4 regions of the Serratia sp. OS31 genome follow, and region 1 is predicted to be linked to each of the others. Evidence: predicted binding sites of a transcription regulator. Region 1 holds the regulator's gene; each other region holds the start of a gene.
What was found. The regulator PurR, encoded in region 1, represses purine synthesis genes. The targets are predictions, from matches to a motif close to CANGCAAACGTTTGCNTG.

Region 1 (3,132 bases):
GAACAATCTGCTGAAAGGCAGCGAGTTTGCAGGCTCCTCCCTTGAAGCTATCATCAAGGCTTCCAGCGGCGGCATCTTCAACAATGCGGCCCAGGTATGGAATCACACCTTCTATTGGCACTGCCTGTCACCTCAGGGCGGCGGAGAGCCCCAGGGCAAACTGGCCGCGGCGATCAATCAGGCTTTTGGTTCTTTTACCGCCTTCCGGGAACAATTCAGCGACGCCGCGGTGAAAAACTTCGGCGCAGGCTGGACCTGGTTAGTGAAAAAACCGGATGGCTCGCTGGCGATTGTTAATACCTCGAACGCGGCCACGCCGCTGACCGGTGAAGACAAACCGCTGCTGACCGTCGACATTTGGGAACACGCCTACTACATCGATTATCGCAACGCACGACCGGCCTACCTGGAAAACTTCTGGGCGCTGGTTAACTGGACATTTGTGGAGGAAAATCTGGCGTAAAGCGGGGAAATACAACCAGGCGTAGCGAACTGCGCCTGGTTGACTGAAGAGTATCAGTTCAATGCAGCGGTGAAGCTAAAAGCGATAATCACAGCCAGCGCACCCAGGGTGGTGAACAGTGACATTTTCAAATCGGTATCCATTACAACTCCTTTTCAGATTGGGTTTCCCAAGGGTAAAAGGCACACAATTAATGTGTTAAACCATTTTCCCACAGTTGGCCGATAAAATCTTGTTATCATTTCCCAGTTTATAATACCGATTACCTCTTCCCCTTTTGCTCAATATGGGACAAAATTCGCAGTTCACAACTGTGTACCGGCAAAATGCCCCTCCTGACCAAGCGCTGACGACTTCAACACACTAAAAACTCAGTTTTCGCTTCTTTGGAGAAGGATCTACGCAGGCAAACGATTAACATCACACTTACATACTGCAACATGTGAGTTCAGGAGTCATTCTTTACATGGCAACGATTAAAGATGTGGCCAAACGCGCTGGCGTTTCCACCACCACCGTTTCGCACGTCATCAATAAGACTCGTTTCGTCGCCGAAGAGACAAAAGCGGCCGTTGGCGCCGCGATCAAAGAGCTGCACTATTCACCCAGCGCCGTGGCGCGCAGCCTCAAGGTCAACCACACCAAATCTATTGGTCTGCTGGCCACGTCGAGCGAAGCACCTTACTTTGCCGAAGTGATCGAGGCGGTGGAAAACAGCTGCTACAGCAAAGGCTATACGCTGATCCTGTGCAACTCGCATAACAATCTGGACAAACAACGCGCCTATCTGGCGATGTTGGCGCAAAAGCGCGTCGATGGTCTGTTAGTCATGTGTTCGGAATACCCGGACCAACTGCTCGGCATGCTGGAAGATTATCGCAATATCCCGATGGTCGTCATGGATTGGGGCGCTGCACGCGGTGACTTTACCGACACCATTATCGATAACGCCTTCGAAGGCGGCTATCTGGCCGGGCGCTACCTGATTGAACGCGGCCACCGCGATATCGGAGCCATTCCGGGCCAGCTGGCACGCAATACCGGCGGCGGCCGCCATCAGGGCTTTTTAAAAGCCATGGAAGAAGCCAATATCGACGTGCGCGAAGAGTGGATTGTTCAGGGCGACTTTGAGCCGGAATCCGGTTACAAGGCCATGCATCAGATACTGTCGCAGAAGCAACGCCCTACCGCGGTATTCTGCGGTGGCGATATCATGGCCATGGGGGCGATCTGCGCCGCCGATGAACTTGGGCTGCGCGTGCCGCAGGACATTTCGGTGATTGGCTACGATAACGTACGAAATGCCCGCTACTTCACCCCGGCACTGACCACGATCCATCAGCCCAAAGAACGTCTGGGTGAGATGGCGTTCACCATGCTGCTGGATCGCATTATCAGCAAACGTGAAGAGTCGCAGGTCATTGAGGTTCATCCCAAGCTGGTCGAGCGCCGTTCGGTCGCTGACGGCCCGTTCATCGATTATCGCCGCTAATTATCTGCGCCGGAAACCCTCGCGGTTTCCGGCGTCATTCTTCGCTTAGCCACTCCTGATTCAAGGTTTCACTGTCTCCCAGATAATCCAGTAACCAGGCCATCGCCGGTGACGGCGTATTTTGCTGCCAGGTCAGGCAACAAGGGCTGGCGGGAAATGGCTGTTGCAACTGTAGCGCCACCAGTTCCCCGCGCTGCACCAAAGGCAATACCCGATGCGCGGGCATCATGCCAACGCACAACCCGGCACACAGGCAATCTATCGCAGAGGCCCAGTCCGGCACCACCAGGCGTCGCTGGTTGTCCAACGTCCAGGTCACGCGTTTGGGCAGGTTGCGCGAAGTATCTTCCAGGCACAGCGACGGAAAAGGCCGGAGTTGATCGTCGTTCAACAGCCCTTCTATCGCGGCCAGAGGATGTTGTGGACTGGCCACGCACAGCCAGCACATATCCCCCATATCGCGAAAGGCGAAACCGCCGCCCACGGGCACCGCCCTTGTGGCACCGATCGCCATATCGGCACGACCGTCCACCAGCGCATCCCACACGCCATTAAACACCTCCGGCTGAACCAGCAGTTCGACGTCGGGGAAATGGCGGTAAAAATCCAGCACCAATTGGCGGCTACGCTGGGGTTTAACGATGATATCTACCGCAATTTTCAACTGGCCCCGCCAGCCGTTAGCCACCTGCTGGCACTGTCGTCGCGTGTCGAGCATTTTTTTGATGACACCACGCGCTTCCTGAATAAACAGCACGCCCGCCGGTGTCAGTTCCACGTCACGATGACGACGCTCAAACAGCGGCACCGCCAGCCATTGCTCCAGCTGCCGCACCGTGTAACTTACCGCCGACGGCACCCGATGCAGTTCCTGCGCCGCAGCGCTGAAACTGCCGGTACGGGCCACCGCATCGACGACATCCAGGGAATATTCAGACCACATAGTTTTGCCTTCAATTTTTTTAACAGCACCTCGCAAATATTACCGTTTCACAAGCAGAGATCCAGCCGGATACACTTGCCGGCGCTAAAAACCTGCGACAATAAAATATTAACGAGAAATACCATGCGAAATTCCTTTGGTTTTATGTTCTACCTTGCCGGCCTGAGCATGCTGGGTTACCTGGCCACCGACATGTACCTGCCCGCCTTTGGCATGATGCAGCAAGACCTGCAG
Region 2 (3,132 bases), on a different contig from region 1:
TCCCGATTGGCGCATGTTGACGTAACGGCAGACGATCGGCGCGAGCTGAAGCTGTACCCGCTCAAAGGCAGTGGCAGCGCTTCTGGGCTGTTATTCGAAGATGACGGGGAAAGTTATGGCTGGCAGCAGGGCGACGCGCTGTGGCTGCGCTGGGAGATGTTCAGCGACAATCAACGCATCATGCTGAACATCACTGCCGAAGGCCGGTTCAAACCGGCGTGGCGGACGTTGACCTGCAGTTTGCCAACTGGTGAGACGCGAGAACTGTGGATTAACGGCGTGCCGGGCAGCAGTTTTACGCTGGAGTAAGCGGGATTATTCGGCCGCGCGTTTCTTGCGAGGCTTTTTGGCGACGGTGATGGTTTTCACCTCGCTTTCCACCCAGCCATCCTGCAGGCGGGTTTTCAGCAGTTCACCAACCTGGGCCTGTTTGGTGGTTTTCAGCAGTTCGCCGCGCGGGGTTTGCGTCACGCTGTAGCCACGGGCCAGCGTTGCCAGCGGGCTGACGGCCTCGAGCTGGCTGCAGGCGACGCCAAAACGTTGACGCAGGCCGTTAAGCTGGCGATCCCATGCCTGCTGCAAACGGTATTCCTGTTGCTGCACGCGTTGTTGGTAGCGGTGAATACGCGCCTGCGGTTGCATCTGCGCCAGCCGTTGCTGAGCCCGCTCGCTGCGACGCGAAGACAGACGCAGTTGGTTTTGCATGCCGTCTTCCAACCGGCGCTGCAGTTTGAACAACAGCGTTTGTTGGCGCGCCAGACGCAGGTGCGGGTGCTGCTGCTGCAAACGGTGGTTGATGCGGGTGAACTGCTGCTGGCGCTGCGCCAGGTAGTAGTCCATCGCCATTTCCATCCGCTGTTGCTGTGATTGCAACTGACGCAGCAGTTCCAACTGATTGCGACTGACCAGTTCGGCAGCGGCAGAAGGGGTTGGCGCACGCAGATCGGCGACAAAGTCGGCAATGGTGACGTCGGTTTCGTGGCCGACGGCGCTGACAATCGGAATGCGGCTGGCGAAAATCGCCCGCGCAACGCGTTCGTCGTTAAAGCTCCACAGGTCTTCCAGCGAACCCCCGCCACGGCCGACGATCAGCACGTCGCACTCGTCACGGCGGTTGGCCGTTTCGATGGCGCGCACAATCTGCAGGGGGGCTTCCGCGCCCTGCACCGAAGTAGGGTAGATAACGATGGGCAACGAAGGATCGCGCCGTTGCAGCACCTGCAGCACATCGTGCAGCGCCGCGCCGCTGGCGGAGGTAATGACCCCGACGCGTTTGGCCGGGCTGGGCAGCGGCTGTTTGAACTGTTGGTCGAACAGGCCTTCGGCGCTCAGCCGTTGTTTCAACTGATCGAACTGCTGTTGCAACAGGCCGTCGCCGGCAGGCTGCATGCTTTCTGCGATCAGCTGATAGTCGCCGCGCGGCTCATACAGCGTGATGCTGGCGCGAACCAGCACCTGTTGGCCATTTTGCGGGCGGAAGGTGGTGCGGCGGTTAGTGTTGCGGAACATCGCGCAACGCACCTGCGCGCGGTCGTCTTTCAGCGTGAAATACCAATGGCCGGAAGACGGCTGGGAGAAGTTGGAGATCTCGGCGGAGAGCCAAATCTGGCCCATTTCCATTTCCAGCAGCTGTCGAACCGTCTGATTCAGGCGGCTTACGGTAAAAATGGAAGGCGAAGCAGGTATCGACATGTGACCCAGATCAAATTTCAAAACAAGCACTTAATTGGTCGATACTACATGGCTGAAAAAGGTAATCAAGAGTTTTTGTGAGAAAGTGCTGGAGGCAACCGATTACGCTCTGTATAATGCCGCGGCAATATTTTATCTTTTTCACAGCCCACTCTGGTGAGATATTGCCCATGCTACGTATCGCAAAAGAAGCACTGACGTTTGACGACGTTCTCCTGGTTCCAGCTCACTCTACGGTTCTGCCTAATACCGCTGAGCTCGGCACCCAACTGACCAAAAATATCCGCCTGAATATCCCTATGCTGTCCGCAGCCATGGATACCGTTACCGAATCCGGCCTGGCCATCGCGCTGGCGCAGGAAGGCGGTTTGGGCTTCATTCACAAGAACATGTCTATCGAGCGTCAGGCAGAAGAAGTCCGCCGCGTGAAAAAACATGAAAGCGGCGTGGTGACCGATCCACAAGCCGTAACCCCCGCCACTACCCTGAAAGAAGTGAAAGAGCTGACCGCACGTAACGGCTTCGCCGGTTACCCTGTGGTCACCGAAGAGAACGAACTGGTCGGTATCATCACCGGCCGCGACGTCCGCTTCGTCACCGATCTGAACCAGCCTGTTACTGCCGTGATGACGCCGAAAGAGCGTCTGGTTACGGTGAAAGAAGGCGAAGCGCGTGAAGTCGTGCTGCAGAAAATGCACGAAAAACGCGTTGAGAAAGCGCTGGTAGTGGACGACAGCTTCCATCTGCTGGGCATGATCACCGTAAAAGACTTCCAGAAAGCGGAACGCAAGCCAAACGCCTGTAAAGACGAGCATGGCCGTCTGCGCGTTGGCGCTGCGGTGGGTGCAGGCGCAGGTAACGAAGAGCGCGTTGATGCGCTGGTCGCCGCCGGCGTTGACGTGCTGCTGATCGACTCCTCTCACGGCCATTCCGAAGGCGTATTGCAGCGCATTCGCGAAACGCGCGCCAAATACCCGGATCTGCAGATCGTGGGCGGCAACGTGGCTACCGCAGCCGGTGCCAAAGCGCTGGCTGACGCCGGCGTCAGCGCGGTCAAAGTGGGTATCGGCCCTGGCTCCATCTGTACTACTCGCATCGTGACCGGCGTAGGCGTACCGCAGATCACGGCCATCGCCGATGCGGTTGAAGCGCTGGAAGGGACAGGCATTCCGGTCATCGCCGACGGCGGCATTCGCTTCTCCGGTGACATCGCCAAAGCTATCGCGGCCGGCGCATCCTGCGTAATGGTCGGCTCCATGCTGGCGGGTACCGAAGAATCACCGGGCGAAATCGAGCTGTATCAGGGCCGTTCGTTCAAATCCTACCGCGGTATGGGCTCACTGGGCGCGATGTCCAAAGGCTCTTCCGACCGTTACTTCCAGACCGATAACGCCGCCGACAAACTGGTGCCGGAAGGTATCGAAGGCCGCGTGGCTTACA
Region 3 (3,132 bases), on a different contig from region 1:
CCCGGCGGCCTGGGCAAAGATCGGAGGAATATCGCCGGTACTGCCCAGATCGATACTGCCGACGTTCAGCGCCTCAAGCATCTGCGGGCCGGCGGGGAATTCGATCCAACTGATTTTGGTGGTGGGGAAACGCTGTTCCAGCAGGCGGTGGGATTTTGCCAGTACCAGACTGATCGATCCTTTTTGATAACCGATACGAAACTGCGCCGGATCCTGTGCGCTGGCGGAATTGATCCACGCCAGTGAGATGATGCCGGCTAAGGCGCCAGTGCCAAGCCAACGGCCAAATGATGAAAGTCGTGTCATCCTCTTTCCTTATAGAGAGCGTGCTGTCAGGCAGTTTGACGTGAGAACAGGGAAGGGGAGAGCCGTGCCTGCGGTGGCTTACGGCGGCCGAGCGCCAGGTAGAAGCTTTCCAGGGCTTCTTCCAGCCGGGAAGCCAAACCTTCGGACAGGGTAATTTCCTCACCGTCCAGCACCACCTGGCTGTCATCGGCGAACACTCCATGCAGCACTTCCTGCGCTTTCAATGCCGCCAGCACCGGTTTCAGGGCATAGTCCACCGCCAGCATATGGCCAATGGAGCCACCGGTGGCCAGGGGTAACACCACCTTATGGTCCAGCGCACGTTCCGGCAGCAGATCCAGCAGGGTTTTCAGCGCGCCGGAAAACGAGGCCTTATACACCGGGGTAGAGACCAGCAGGCCGTCGGCCAAAGCCAGTTGTTCAGTAAAGGCTTTTATCGCCGGGCTATTGAAATTGGCGTACAGCAAGTCTTCTGCGTCAAAGTCGTGCAGGGTGTAGGAGATCACCTCCACGCCCTGTTGCTGCAACCAATTCTTACTCAAGGAAAGCAGGGCCGCTGAACGTGATGGGATGCGAGGGCTGCCGGACAGTGATATAACGCGCATTACCACTCCTTATAACTAAAAGTTAGGTTTAATTAGAAAATTGTCGAGAAGTGTTTTAAACCTATCAGCAAAGGGGCGGGTTACTTAAATCTCATTTTTTGATTTTGATATGCGTAAATGCGGATTGGCGGGGCTTTGGCTCCCTATCGGGGGAAACGATTGCGTTAAAAACGCTTTTTTTGCTTTTAATCAATTCCAATTGGCCAAGGGATACCGGATAATACGCCCCCGGTTTGCAACCGGGAAATCAGGAGAGTACATGTACTACCCCCTCATCAGAAAAGCGTTGTTCCAGCTCGATCCCGAGCGTGCGCATGAATTGACTTTTCATCAGCTCCGCCGCGTCACCGGCACCCCGTTAGAATTTGTTATTCGCCAGTCTGTGCCGACCAAGCCGGTAAGCTGCATGGGGCTCTCTTTTAAAAATCCTTTGGGTTTGGCCGCCGGTCTGGATAAAGACGGCGAGTGTATCGACGCATTCGGTGCCATGGGTTTCGGCTTTGTCGAAGTCGGCACCGTGACGCCACGCCCGCAGTCGGGCAACGACAAGCCGCGTCTGTTCCGCATCGTGGAAGCGGAAGGCCTGATCAACCGAATGGGCTTTAATAACCAGGGCGTGGATAATCTGGTTGAAAACGTTAAGAAATCTCATTTCGGCGGTATTCTGGGGATTAATATCGGCAAGAATAAAGACACCCCGGTCGAGCAAGGAAAAGACGATTATCTGATCTGTATGGATAAAGTTTATCCGTATGCCGGTTATATCGCGATTAACATTTCGTCACCCAATACGCCGGGGTTACGATCCTTACAGTACGGTGAAGCGTTAGACGATCTTTTGGCCGCCATTAAAAATAAGCAGCAGGAATTGCATGCGCGCCATCACAAATATGTGCCGGTGGCGGTAAAGATCGCGCCGGATCTTTCAGAAGAAGAATTGATCCAAATAGCCGACAGTTTGGTGCGCCATAATATAGATGGTGTGATCGCGACCAATACCACACTGGATCGTAAATTGATCCAGGGGCTGAATTATTGCGAGCAAATGGGGGGCCTGAGTGGTCGTCCGTTGCAGGCGAGCAGCACCGAAGTGATCCGCCGTTTGTCACTTGAACTGCAAGGGCGTCTGCCGATTATCGGGGTGGGCGGAATTGATTCCCTGATGGCCGCGCGGGAAAAAATGGCAGCCGGGGCTTCGTTGGTGCAAATTTATTCCGGATTTATCTTCAAAGGTCCGCGGCTGATTAAAGATATCGTTAACTACATCTAATATTTTTCCTTTCATTTTCCGCCGGGGGTTTATTTCTTCCCCCGGCTCGTCTATATTTTGTCCACTAGCATAAATATCGTTCGCGGAATTATCCGATGTTTAAGCGACTTGAGTGGTGATAAAATCACCTTTTAGGGTAAATACGGCGTGGCATAGGCAGCGAGAAGGATAAGACATGAAGATAAAACCTGACGATAATTGGCGTTGGTATTTTGACGCCGAACACGATCGGCTAATGCTGGATTTAGCCAATGGGATGATCTTCCGCTCGCGTTTTCCTGCCAAAATGTTAACGCCGGATGCTTTCGACGAATGCTCTTTCTGTGTGGACGACGCTGCGCTTTATTTTAATTATGAAGAGCAGTGCAAACAGATAAAGCTCAGCCACGAGCAACGCGCCGAACTGGTATTAAATGCCCTGGTAGCCTATCGCTTCCTCAAGCCACTGATGCCGAAAAGCTGGCATTTCTCGCAGCAACATTATCCATTGCAGCCGAAAAACGGTGAGTTGGCGGCGGTGAAGGTGATGGAGAGCGGCGTTGAAGCCCGCCTGCTGGTGGTGGAAGCCGGCGACAACGCCAGCCTTTGCCTGCTGGCGCAAAACCAACTCTCCGTGGCCGGCCGTACCATGGTTCTGGGCGACGCCATCAAAGTGATGCACGATCGCCTTAAACCCTGCGCGCAAGATGAGGCCTCCGCCCCGGCTTACGACAGGGCGGTATAACGGCGATTACGCCAGCGTCAAATCGCTTTTTGGAATACAGCTGCAGCAAAGGATGGTGCCATTGTTGGCGACCGCACTTTTCTTCAGCGGTGCCACTTCGCCACTGACCAAGGTTATGCGACAACTTCCGCAAATTCCCGCACGGCATGAATAAGGCACGCGCAGCCCTTGCTGTTCCAACTGTTCCAGTAAGATCTGCTGATTATTGCCGGTAAACACCGTTCCCG
Region 4 (3,132 bases), on a different contig from region 1:
ACAGCGGCGCCATATTGTCTGGCGTCATGCCTGCGACGTTAACCCGGCCGGAGTTAACGGCGTAAACGCCAAATTCGTCACGCAGGCGCAGTACCTGTTCTTTGGTCAACCCGCTGAACGAGAACATGCCGTTCTGGTTGATGATAAAGCTGAAGTCCTGCTCTGCGCCTTTCTCCTGCAGAGTATTCACGAACAGCTGACGCATGCGGTGAATGCGTTGACGCATATCGGTCAGCTCCTGCTCCCACAGCGCGCGCAGCGCATCATCACCCAGGATGGTCGCAACCACCGCGGCACCGTGTGACGGCGGGTTGGAGTAGTTGGCGCGAATGGCTGCTTTCACCTGGCTGAAGGCGCGATCAGCGGTATCCGCATCTGCGGCCACCAGAGTACAGGCGCCGACACGTTCGTTGTATAGGCCGAAATTCTTCGAGTACGAGCTGGCCACGATCAGTTCCTGATGCTTGGCGGCGAAAATACGCAGGCCCTGCGCATCTTCTTCCAGACCTTTCGCAAAGCCCTGGTAAGCAAAGTCAAACAGCGGCAGCCAGCCGTTAGCCACAGACAGCTCGGCTAACTGAGCCCACTGCTCTGGCGTAGGATCGATACCGGTTGGGTTATGGCAGCAACCATGGAACAGGACCACATCGCCTGCCTGAGCCTGTTTCAGGCTGTTCAGCAGGCCATCGAAGTCCAACGCATGATTAGCCGCATCGTAGTAGGCATATTCCAGCACTTCCAGGCCGACGGCGCCGAACACGTTTTTATGGTTCGGCCAGCTTGGGTTGCTGATCCAGATGCGTTTAGCGCTGGTCTGGTTGGCGATGAAGTCAGCTGCCACACGCAGGCCGCCGGTGCCACCAGGCGTTTGCGCGGTGCGCGCACGCTTGTCGGCAATGATTGGGCTTTGTTTGCCGAACAGCAGTTCTTGCGTGCAGTTGGCGAAAGCGGGGATGCCCTCAATGCCGAGATAGTTTTTGGTGGCTTCATTTTCCAGCAGATACTGCTCAGCTTTTTTCACGCTGGTCAGCACCGGCGTTTTGCCGGTTTCGTCTTTGTAAACGCCAATGCCCAAATTGATTTTGTTCGGGCGTGCGTCGGCGCGGAAAATGTCGGTCAGACCCAGAATCGGATCGGCAGGTGCAGCAGTGATTTTTTCAAACATGTCAGGTGCTTCCATGGCTCGGAGTTAAGCAGACAGAAGCATCAGGGTAGCGCCAGTTATGCGCTTTGCCAACCGTTTGCGAGAAAAACACAGCGATCTTGTGAAGGGCGCAGATTCAGCATAAAAAATGAGGAAGAAGGGGGCATTGGCAGGATAAAAATTTACGCGTAGCGCAAAAACAAAAACAGGGCCGAAGCCCTGTTTTTTAACTTACCCGACGGTGAACCGTCGTTAAGTGAGACAACTTAGAACTGGTAAACCAGACCAACACCTACGATATCATCGGTAGCGGTGCCAGTGGCTTTAGTGAACTCGTTGTCGTCCAGCAGGTTGATTTTGTAATCAACATAGGTAGACATGTTTTTGTTGAAGTAGTAAGTGGTACCAACAGAAACATATTTAACCAGATCCTGGTCAGAACCCACGCCTGGGACGTTCAGGTTTTTACCTTTAGACTGCAGGTAAGAAACTTCTGGACGCAGACCGAAGTCGAACTGGTACTGAGCAGTCACTTCGAAGTTCTGAGTTTTGCTGGCGAAGCCGCCGCAATCGGTAGATGCATTACAGGTTGAGCTGAAGTTGCCGCCGCCGAATGGAGTCATGTTACGAGTTTCTGCGTACATAGCTGCCAGGTAAACGTTGTTAGCGTCGTATTTCGCGCCAACGGTCCATGCATCAGCTTTGTCGCCACGTTCGTTAGAACGCAGTTTTTGATCATCGGTGCGGTTGGAAGAAGCGTATGCTGCACCTACGCTGATGCCTTCGCCGATGTCATAAGTAGAAGACAGACCCCAGCCGTCGCCGTTTTGTTTCTTGACGTCACGGCCATCGTTCTGGTTCTTGCCTTGGTACTGAACGGCGAAGTTCAGACCGTCAACCAGACCGAAGAAGTTGTTGTTACGATAGGTAGCAACGCCGTTGGTACGGCCAGTCATGAAGTTGTCGGTGTAGGTATAAGTATCGCCACCGAACTCTGGCAGCATATCTGTCCAGCCTTCCACGTCGTACAGTACGCCGTAGTTACGGCCGTAGTCGAATGAACCGTAGTCAGCGAATTTCAGACCAGCGAAGCCCAGACGAGTCTTGGTGCCTTCGGTGCCTTGAGATTCAGAGTGGTTAGCCTGAACGTTGTATTCCCACTGGCCGTAACCGGTCAGTTGGTCAGTAATCTGGGTTTCACCTTTGAAGCCGAAACGAACATAGGTCTGATCGCCGTCATTGCCTTTGTCGTCTGAGAAGTAGTGCAGACCGTCAACTTTACCGTACAGATCCAGTTTGTTGCCGTCTTTGTTGTAGATTTCAGCAGCGTTAGCTGCACCAGCGGCTAACAGAGCTGGGATTACCACTGCAAGAATATTGCGCTTCATCATTATATTACCCTCATTGGTGTTATTCGGACACCTTTGCCACTGCCGCCAATAATTCTTTTGGAACTATTGTTGATAGATTGGTGTCGTCCTGTGTCTGCACGCAGTGTTCCATTCACGGGCAGGTTTATCTAGAACGAAAATGCTACCAATGTCCTAATGAGGTTTCAAAAAGAAAATATTTGTAACTAAATGTAATATTCACGGAACTTTGTGACGCTCGTCAATATTAAAAAATGCGAAAGGCCAGCTAAGCTGGCCTTGGTTTTGTAACTAAATTAACTAGAAAATGTATTATCTGATTAATTAAAAGGTTGCATTACGTGGTGTGCGTGGGAAAGGGATCACGTCGCGCACGTTTTGCACACCGGTTACGTAGGCGATTAAACGCTCAAAACCTAAACCGAAGCCGGCGTGTGGCACTGTGCCGTAACGACGCAGATCGCGGTACCACCAATAATCTTCTTTATTCAGGCCCATGGCTTCCAGGCGCTGATCCAACACGTCCAGACGTTCTTCACGCTGAGCACCGCCGATGATCTCGCCAATGCCCGGGGCCAGCACGTCCATCGCCGCAACGGTTTTGCCGTCGTCGTTCAT

Region 2: guaB (IMP dehydrogenase) is a predicted target of PurR. The motif match lies at 1,784-1,801, and genes of this name have one in related genera.
Region 3: pyrD (quinone-dependent dihydroorotate dehydrogenase) is a predicted target of PurR. The motif match lies at 1,060-1,077, and genes of this name have one in related genera.
Region 4: H5P17_RS04375 (amino acid aminotransferase) is a predicted target of PurR. The motif match lies at 1,231-1,248, and genes of this name have one in related genera.

What each region holds. Positions count from the first base shown of each region.
Region 1 covers NZ_JACJFQ010000007.1:149,559-152,690, forward strand. Annotated here, with positions in the region: gene sodB (superoxide dismutase [Fe]) at 1-463, shown strand, start outside; gene H5P17_RS08835 (YnhF family membrane protein) at 517-606, opposite strand; gene purR (HTH-type transcriptional repressor PurR) at 930-1,955, shown strand; gene punR (DNA-binding transcriptional activator PunR) at 1,990-2,898, opposite strand; gene punC (purine nucleoside transporter PunC) at 3,022-3,132, shown strand, end outside.
Region 2 covers NZ_JACJFQ010000019.1:85,376-88,507, forward strand. Annotated here, with positions in the region: gene H5P17_RS16485 (TIM-barrel domain-containing protein) at 1-309, shown strand, start outside; gene xseA (exodeoxyribonuclease VII large subunit) at 316-1,692, opposite strand; gene guaB (IMP dehydrogenase) at 1,863-3,132, shown strand, end outside.
Region 3 covers NZ_JACJFQ010000003.1:88,614-91,745, reverse strand. Annotated here, with positions in the region: gene H5P17_RS04330 (sulfonate ABC transporter substrate-binding protein) at 1-306, opposite strand, end outside; gene ssuE (NADPH-dependent FMN reductase) at 333-911, opposite strand; gene pyrD (quinone-dependent dihydroorotate dehydrogenase) at 1,171-2,181, shown strand; gene H5P17_RS04315 (cell division protein ZapC) at 2,357-2,905, shown strand; gene H5P17_RS04310 (YcbX family protein) at 2,912-3,132, opposite strand, start outside.
Region 4 covers NZ_JACJFQ010000003.1:102,737-105,868, reverse strand. Annotated here, with positions in the region: gene H5P17_RS04375 (amino acid aminotransferase) at 1-1,165, opposite strand, end outside; gene ompC (porin OmpC) at 1,411-2,535, opposite strand; gene asnS (asparagine--tRNA ligase) at 2,839-3,132, opposite strand, start outside.